3 regions of the Dorea sp. Marseille-P4042 genome follow, and region 3 is predicted to be linked to each of the others. Evidence: predicted binding sites of a transcription regulator. Region 3 holds the regulator's gene; each other region holds the start of a gene.
The links. The regulator Rex, encoded in region 3, represses fermentation and respiration genes when NADH is low (regulators of the CRP and FNR family bind a similar motif). The targets are predictions, from matches to a motif close to ATTGTTAANTANTTAACAAT.
Positions count from the first base shown of each region.

Region 1: C7E02_RS01015 (acyl-CoA carboxylase subunit beta) is a predicted target of Rex. The motif match lies at 1,788-1,807, and genes of this name have one in related genera.
Region 2: C7E02_RS14965 (complex I 24 kDa subunit family protein) is a predicted target of Rex. The motif match lies at 1,998-2,017, and genes of this name have one in related genera.

Region 1 is NZ_OLMI01000001.1:209,020-212,236, forward strand. Features, by position in the region: gene C7E02_RS01010 (2-isopropylmalate synthase) at 1-1,697, shown strand, start outside; gene C7E02_RS01015 (acyl-CoA carboxylase subunit beta) at 1,910-3,217, shown strand, end outside.
Region 2 is NZ_OLMI01000003.1:322,032-325,248, forward strand. Features, by position in the region: gene nuoF (NADH-quinone oxidoreductase subunit NuoF) at 1-1,466, opposite strand, end outside; gene C7E02_RS14965 (complex I 24 kDa subunit family protein) at 1,470-1,943, opposite strand; gene C7E02_RS14970 (LysR family transcriptional regulator) at 2,094-3,023, opposite strand; gene C7E02_RS14975 (YoaK family protein) at 3,029-3,217, opposite strand, start outside.
Region 3 is NZ_OLMI01000001.1:437,647-440,863, reverse strand. Features, by position in the region: gene C7E02_RS02330 (ABC-F family ATP-binding cassette domain-containing protein) at 1-1,046, opposite strand, end outside; gene C7E02_RS02325 (redox-sensing transcriptional repressor Rex) at 1,250-1,891, shown strand; gene C7E02_RS02320 (NAD(P)H-hydrate dehydratase) at 1,972-3,217, shown strand, end outside.

The DNA.
Region 1 (3,217 bases), 230 kb from region 3:
CCGTTCAGGTACTGACTCAGGCAAGAGAGCATATTATTAAGAAGACATTTGAAGCTGTTAAGGGAGCGCCTCATGCGGTGATCCATCTGTACAACTCCACATCTGTTGCACAGAGAGAGCAGGTATTCAGAAAAAGCAAAGAGCAGATCAAGAAGATTGCAGTCGATGGAGCAGAATTACTTCTGAAGCTGGCAAATGAGACAGATGGTAACTTTACATTTGAATACAGCCCGGAGAGTTTCTCTGGAACAGAGGTTGATTATGCGGTCGAAGTTTGTAATGCAGTCTTGGACGTATGGAAACCAAGTGCGGACAACAAGGCAATCATCAATATTCCGACAACCGTTGAAAATGCGATTCCACATGTATTTGCGTGCCAGTTAGAGTATGTAGATAAAAATCTGAAATACAGAGATAATGTTGTATTAAGCCTTCATCCACACAATGACCGTGGTTGTGGTGTTGCTACTGCGGAACTTGGAATTCTGGCAGGAGCTGACCGTATCGAAGGTACATTATTTGGAAATGGAGAGCGTACCGGTAATGTAGATATTGTGACATTAGGTTTAAATATGTTCTCTCACGGAGTGGATCCAAAGCTTGATTTTACTGATATGCACCATATTCGCGAAACTTATGAGAGACTGACAAGAATGCATGTCTATGAGCGTCAGCCGTATGCAGGAGATCTGGTATTTACAGCATTTTCAGGATCACATCAGGATGCTATTGCAAAAGGAATGGCGTGGAGAGAAGAGAAGAAGTGCGATACATGGACAGTTCCATATCTGCCGATCGATCCACAGGATGTTGGAAGAAAATACGATTCAGATGTTATCCGCATCAACAGCCAGTCTGGTAAAGGTGGTGTGAACTACATTCTGAAACAGAGCCATGGAATCAATCTTCCAAAAGAGATGCGTGAGGAAGTCGGATATCTTGTGAAAGGTATTTCTGACCGTGCACATAAAGAGCTGACTCCGGAACTTGTATATCAGATTTTCTCTGATAACTACATTAATACAAAACCGGTATTCCATATTGATGAGTGTCATTTCAAACAGGTCAATGGAATTACAGCTGAGGTTACGATCAATCATGAGAAAGAGAGCCAGGTCATCACCGCAACGGGTAATGGACGTTTGGATGCGGTCAGCAATGCAATCAAACAGTATTTCAACGTCAGCTATGAACTGAGCTTTTACGAGGAACATTCTCTGACAAAAGGATCATCCTCCAAGGCTGTTGCATATGTTGGTATAATCTGCCAAGGAAAGACATTTTGGGGTGTTGGAATTGACGCCGATATTATCAAGGCATCCATTGAGGCACTCACAGTTGCAGTTAATAAGCTGGAAGAGATTGGAAATTCCAATACATGTAAAGACGCACGTATGATTGAAATTATGAATTATATTCAGGAGAACTATATTGATATTACATTAGATGACCTTGCTGAGAAGTTCTTCTTGTCTAAACCATACATTTCCAAATACATTAAGGAGAAATCCGGCGTCACATTTGGAGAACTGGTAAAGAAAATCCGTATGAAGAAAGCAAGAGCACTTCTTAAGAGCAGCAATATGACAGTGGAAAATATTGCATTATCTGTCGGATATCAGAATGTGGAGCATTTCAATCGATTGTTCAAAAAGGCATATAATATGACTCCAATTCAATTTAGAAATGAAAAATAAACAGAATTTATAGACCTATAAAAGCGGTTTTGAGCTAATTGCCCAAACCGCTTTTTGATTTTTAACAAAAGTCATAAATAATTAACAAAATTTGTCAAATCCTTAACAAATGTATCTTGTAGGCGTTGCCATTTTTCGGTAAAAAAGTTATAATAAATTTGGCGAAATTTTGGTATAACCATATTTTAATAAAGAAAATGGAGGGCTAAATTATGGGCAACATGGCAACAGAAAATGCAGCAGGTAATCGCATTGAACAGTTACTTGATGCAGGCAGCTTTGTTGAAATCGGCGGAGCAGTAACAGCCAGAACAACAGATTTCAACATGCAGGAAAAGAAAACTCCGGCAGACGGTGTCATTACCGGTTATGGAGTGATCGATGGTAATCTGGTATATGTGTACAGCCAGGATGCTTCAGTATTGAAGGGATCAATTGGTGAGATGCATGCCAGAAAGATCGCGAACATTTATGATATGGCAATGAAGATGGGGGCTCCTGTTATTGGACTTGTAGATTGTGCAGGTCTCAGACTCCAGGAGGCAACAGACGCACTTGAGGCATTTGGAACATTGTATTTAAAACAATCACTTGCATCAGGAGTAATTCCACAGATTACAGCAATTTTCGGAACCTGTGGCGGAGGCTTGTCCTTAGTACCAGCTCTTACAGATTTTACATTTATGGAAGAAAAGAATGCGAAGTTATTCGTAAATTCTCCGAATGCGATTCCAGGAAATACAGTAGATAAATGTGATACATCTTCTGCAAAATTCCAAAGTGAAAAGACAGGTCTTGTAGATGGTGTCGGAACAGAAGAAGAGATTCTTTCAGAGATTCGTACATTAGTAAGCATTTTACCATGTAATAATGAGGAAGATGCATCATACACAGAATGTTCAGATGATCTGAATCGTGCATGTTCAGAGATTGAAAATGCAACAGAAGATACAGCAATAGCCCTTGCTGAAATCGCAGATGATCATGTATTCTTTGAGACTCAGAAGAATCATGCAAAAGACATGGTAACAGGCTTTATTCGTTTGAATGGTATGACAGTTGGTGCTGTTGCAAACAGATCTAAAGTTTATGATGAGAATGCAGAAGTTGTAGAAGAGTTTGATGGAGCACTTTCTGCAAGAGGCGCAAGAAAAGCAGCCAGATTCGTAGAGTTCTGTGATGCATTTAATATTCCGGTTCTTACACTGACGAATGTATCAGGATTTGCGGCAACTATGTGTGCAGAAAGAAGCCTTGCAAAGGCAGCGGCAAAATTAACTTATGCATTTGCAAATGCAACTGTACCGAAAGTTAACGTTGTAATCGGAAAAGCATTTGGAAGTGCCTATGTGACAATGAACAGTAAATCTCTTGGTGCTGATATGGTCTATGCATGGCCGACAGTAGAAATCGGAATGATGGAAGCAGATCTTGCAGCAAAAATTATGTATGCAGATGCTGATGCTGAGACAATCAACGAGAAAGCAAAAGAATATGCCAAGCTTCAGTCCAGTCCGGTT
Region 2 (3,217 bases), on a different contig from region 3:
CATGGTACACATTTTCCACAACTTTCACGCTGCGTAAAATTCATAAAGAATCTTGCAACTTCAACCATACAGGTATTCTCATCCATAACAACCAGTCCTCCAGAACCGATCATGGCACCAATCTTCGTCAGTGAATCAAAGTCCATCTTACTGTCCAGCTGTGATTCTGTCAGACATCCTCCAGATGGTCCTCCGATTTGGACAGCTTTAAACATCTTTCCATCACGGATTCCGCCCCCAATATCAAAGATGATCTCTCTTAACGTAATACCCATCGGCACCTCGATCAGACCGGTATTATTTACATTTCCTGTCAGGGCAAATGCTTTCGTTCCCGGACTTTCCGGTGTTCCGATTCCTGTATACCAGTCAGCTCCATGCTTCACGATCATCGGTACATTCGCATAAGTCTCAACATTATTCAGAACCGTCGGTTTTCCAAATAATCCCTTTTCAACGGTTCTAGGCGGTTTTACACGTGGCATTCCACGCTTACCTTCAATGGATGCTGTCAGGGCTGAGCCCTCACCACATACGAAAGCTCCTGCTCCACGGTTGATATGTAAATGGAAGCTAAATCCTGTTCCCAAAATATTGTCTCCCAGAATTCCAAGCTCTTCTGCCTGTTTGATTGCAATGCGAAGTCTGCTGACTGCCAGCGGGTATTCCGCACGGACATAAATATATCCTTCCTGTGCCTGTACCGCATAGGCTGCGATCATCATACCTTCGATCATGCGATGCGGATCTCCTTCCATGATGCTTCTGTCCATGAATGCTCCCGGATCTCCTTCATCACCATTGCAGACGACATAACGGATCTTTTCTTTCTGTCCAGCAACCTGGGACCATTTTCTTCCAGTCTGGAAACCAGCTCCTCCACGTCCACGCAGATTTGACTGGGTAATCGTCTTGATTACGGCCTCCGGCGTCATCTCAAATACAGCTTTTTCAAATGCTTCATATGCACCTACTGCCAGTGCATCCTCAATATGTTCTGCATCAATGTGGCCGCAGTTTTTCAGAACAAGTCTTGTCTGTTTTGCATAGAATGGAATTTCTTCCTGAGTCTGATAGACCTCATTATCCTGCTTGTACATCAGACGTGTGACTGGCTCTCCATGGAGGACTGACTTTTCAAAGATTTCTTCACAGTCTTCCAGCTTTACTTTTAAGTAGAGATAATTATAAGGTTCAATTCTGACAAGCGGACCCATCTCGCAAAAGCCATGACATCCACTTTTCTTAACGCCGACATGTTCTCCATGTGCAATCTCTGCTCCGATTCTGACCTCAACATGATCCATACCCGCTGTCAGTTCACTGAATCTGTCAAAGATTTTGTCAGAACCACCTGCAAGACATCCGGTCCCTCCACAGACCAGTATCTTACATGTTTCTTTATTTCTCTTCTCCTGGCATTGTTCACGCAGGAGTCTAAGTTGTGTTCTGTTTTCCAGTTTCATCTGTTATTCCTCCCGCAGTTTTTTGATTAATTCACTCATTTTTTCCGGTGTCATCTTACCATACACCTCGTCATTGATCATGACTGCCGGTGCAAGTCCGCATGCGCCAAGACAGGAAACGGTCTCTACTGTAAATAACTGATCATCTGTTGTGTGTTTATCTTTATTAAGCCCCAGCTCTTTATATAATCCTTCCAGTATCGGAATTGATTTACGCACATGACAGGCCGTACCATCACAGACTTTAATAACATATTTGCCCTTTGCTTCAAACGAGAAGTTCTCATAAAAACTTGCAACGCTGAAAGCCTTTGCTTCTGAAATGCCAATTTTTCCGGCCACATAACTTAATAATTCCGGTGGAAGATAGCGGTATTCCTCCTGAATATCCTGGATAATCGGAATCAGCGACCGCTCTTCACGCGTGTGACAGGCAATAATCTCATCTGTCTTCTCGTAATAAGATGCGTCTAACATAAAAAACCTCCTCATGAATCAAATTTATTCTATTTCTATTTTATCTCAATTTTTATTGCCATGAAAATATCAATAAAGCATGAGTGATATATACTTTTACATATATTTATTAGTTTCAAGTAACTTTAAAGATCAAAAAAAGAAGCCTCGCTATTTTGAGACTTCTATTGCTTCTTTCTTCAGCTGCCGGATAAACTCCCGTTCATCTTCACTCAGAAACTTTCTGCCCGGATATACCATAACATCTTTCATCCGCCGCTGCTGCCATTCTATCTTACGCTGTGCCAGTCCATTTCTTCGGAGAAGTTCTTCCGGAATCGGTGACACCCACATATAGGTTCCCGGTATATCTTTCAGAAGCATAAACTGATTGCCACGCTCATATACATGAATCCGTCTGTGTGCATTCTGATTCTCCGGCGTTTCCTTAATGTCCAGATACTCCCCGTTCGGCAGTCTGGAATCTCCGTGTATCAGCTCGATATAAGGTTCCAGATCTTCATATCCATTCAGTTTTTTCGTTGCCAGCGGATCATTCTCATTAACAACAAGACGATACTGGAAATCCATGATTTTTTCATATTCCAGACCTCTTAAATGAATAATGGAATAGTAATATTCTTCATATTTGTCTTCCATCCGGATCAGCGCAAGATTGTAATGCTTCTTTGTAAGATTGTCCAGCGCTTGGACAGAATTGCACTCCCGGATATGCAGTCTCAGCTCTTCTGCATCTCTCACCTGCTCTACATACTTTCCAAATGCATAAGATGCATAGCTGGCTCTTGGTATAGAAATTTTCATCTCTACATCAGTCCCTTTTTTATTTCCCTGGAATTTACGGTCCAACCCTTCAATTTCCTGAATGACCCGTCTCGCCTGCGCAATAAACTGCTGCCCTTCCCTGGTAGGAGCCATTCCCCTCGCTGTCCGCACGAAGAGCTGGATCTGATATTCCTCTTCCAGATTCCGGATTGCCTTACTGATGTTCGGCTGTGCAACATACAAACGCTTGGATGCCGCGCTCACCGAACCACACTGTGCAATTTCAATGATATATCTTAACTCTGTTATATTCATTTTTATCACTCATTCTCAAACATTAATAAAAAGCTTAGTCCCAGAAGAATACAGGAAATCCAGATCATATGGATTCCAAAATGTTCCGTTAGGTTGCCGCCAAGTCCTGCTCCGATTGCAAATAAAAAGATAATTCCAAAATAATAAGCGGCCTGCTTTAACTGCTCTGTTTTTTTATCCTGCAGATAATGAGA
Region 3 (3,217 bases):
TCGAAGCTGATATTTTCAAATAAAATCTGTGGTGGAAATGCTTTGCTTAAATGCTCGACAATTAAGACATCATTACCGCTGACACAGGAAGGTTCCAGTGTTAAGTGCATATCTGTATGCAGTTCCATCGGTTTTTCAACCGGGGTCATCTTATCCAGCATCTTTTCACGGCTTTCTGCACGCTTAATGGATTTTTCACGGTTGAAGGAGCGAAGCTTTTCAATGACCGCTTCCTGATGCTTAATTTCCTGCTGCTGATTCAGATACTCTTTCATTCTGGCTTCGCGGAGCATTTCCTTTTTCTTGGCGTAATCTGTATAATTGCCCATGAAAGTGGTAAGCTTGCCCAGTTCGATCTCGACGACTTTTGTTACAACCCGGTTCAGAAAATACCGGTCATGAGAGACAATCAGTACTGCACCAGGATAATTCAGAAGATAAGTTTCCAGCCATGAGATGGAATTTAAATCCAAATGGTTGGTGGGCTCGTCCAAAAGCAGAATATCCGGCTTTGTGAGGAGCAGTTTTCCGAGAGAGACACGGGTTTTCTGACCTCCGGATAAAGTCGCGACCGGTTTTGCGAATTCTTCTTCTGTAAATCCAAGTCCTTTTAAAACACCAGTAATCTCACTTTCGCAGGCGTATCCATTTTCACGTTCGAATGCTGCTGTGAGCCGCTGGTATGTATTCATACGTTCTTCCAGACGTTCGCCGCTTAAATGCTTCATTTCCTGTTCAATCTCACGAATCTGCCGCTCCATGTCGAGAATATCGGCTTTTGCAGTGCGTACCTCTTGATAGATCGTATGGTCATTATTCATATCCTGATGCTGTGCCAGATATCCCATCGTCTTGCCGCGTGTCAGAACAACATTGCCGCCGTCCGCCTGTATCTCACCAACGATCATCTTAAGAAGTGTTGTCTTTCCAGCACCGTTCGGTCCTACGAGAGCTGCTTTTTCGTGGTCTTCTATATGAAAGGAGCCGCCGGAGACAATTACTTCTTCTCCAAAGGCTTTTTTGATATTGTGACATGCAAGTATCATCCTATCCTCCTTGATAAAAATCCTGTGACTTTGAGAAATAAAGATGCCGCAGGGCTGCGACCGGCGCTGCGACCGCATAATTTTGGCATCATCTTATACTATTATAACGAAAATACTACAAAAAACAACTAAAAAGTTTGACATTATACTAACGATTGCCTATAATAATGAGTAGAAATTTTTGAAGGAAGGAGGTGCGGATCATGCAAAACAGGGGAATTTCACAGGCAGTTATCCGTAGATTACCCAGATATTATAGATACCTTGGGGAGCTGATCGAGCAGGGAGTAGAACGAATCTCTTCCAATGAGCTTAGTAAAAGAATGAAAGTAACAGCTTCCCAGATTCGTCAGGATCTTAATAATTTTGGTGGATTCGGGCAACAGGGGTATGGCTATAATGTAAAATATCTGTACTCAGAAATCGGAAAAATTCTTGGATTGGAACAGGATCATAATATTATTATTATTGGTGCTGGTAATTTGGGGCGTGCACTTGCGAACTATGCATCATTTGAAAAGCGGGGATTTATCTTAAAAGGATTGTTTGATATCAATCCGGAGCTTGACGGGCAGGAAGTTCGTGGTGTTCCAATTCATATGATGGACGAGCTTCCGAAATTTGTAGATGAGAACAGTATCGATATTGCAGCATTGACGATTCCAAAGGATGAGTCAATCAAAGTCGCAAAATTTCTGGCAGATCACAATGTTCACGGAATATGGAATTTTGCACATACAGATCTGAATCTCCCGGAAAGTGTGATTGTTGAGAATGTACATTTATCCGAGAGTCTGATGAGGCTGTCATATAATATATGCCGCTACAAGGAAGAACATAATTAAGGAGATAACGTGTAAAGACAGGTTTGTTCAGATAGCATCCTGGCTTTGCACGTTTCTTTCTATCAGGAGGAATCAAAACTATGAGATATTTGCCAGATGCTAAACAGATGAAAACGGCAGATTCATTTACGATAAATGAACTTAAAATCCCGTCCCTGGAACTTATGGAACGGGCTGCCAGAGCATGTGTAGATCACATTAAAGACTGGAAAATTAATTTAAATAAAATATGTGTCCTCTGTGGTTCTGGAAATAATGGCGGGGACGGCTTTGCGATTGCCAGAATGTTTGCATGGGAAGGGTGTGACGTAACAGCAGTTCTGGTCGGAAACAGAGATCACTGCACACCAGAGACTGCCTATCAGATAGAACAGTTGAAAAATACAGGAGCACAGTTTAAGGAGCAGTTTGAGCAAGAAGCATTTGAAAGTGAACCGTATACTTTAATTATCGATGCAATTTTTGGAGTTGGACTTTGCCGGGAGGTTGGAGGCAGATATGTGCAGATTATAGAGTGTGTGAATCAGTCTGATGCAGTCCGTATGTCCGTGGATATTCCTTCCGGAATTTGCGCAACTACAGGAAATGTATTAGGAACTGCAGTGCGTGCAGACTATACTGTGACAATTCAGGAGACGAAAGTTGGTCTTGTACTTGATCCGGGAAGAAGTTATGCAGGAATCTGTGTATCCGAGGATATCGGAATTGTATCACTTCCACTGGAAAGAGATGAGGAAACAGTTTGTACACTGGAGGGAAGTGATTATGCAGCACTTCTTCCGAAACGAAATGCGGACTCTAATAAAGGAACTTACGGAAAGCTTCTTATGATCACCGGAAGCAAAGGTATGTCAGGTGCTGCATATCTTGGCGCACTTGCAGCTTACAGGACAGGTACCGGGCTGGTGCAGATCTATACTGCTAAAGAGAATCGCGTGATCTTACAGAGTCAGATTCCGGAAGCGATCATTACAACTTATGAAAAATATGATGTCAATGAACTACATCGCTTGATTGACTGGGCAGATGTCGTAGCTATAGGTTCCGGACTTGGAACAAAGAAGACTGCAAGGAAGATTTTAAAAGAAACGATTGCATATACAAAGAAACCTTGTGTCATAGATGCAGACGGACTCAATATTTTGTCTGAACATATGGATTATCTGTGTGGTGCAGATTGTGAACATTTTATCTTTACACCGCACATGAAAGAATTTGAACGGATCAGCGGTTTGAAGATTGCTGAAGTAAAAAAAGATCGTATTGCAGCACTTCGTACATTTGTTAAAGAATATGACGTTACCTGTGTACTGAAGGATTCCAGAA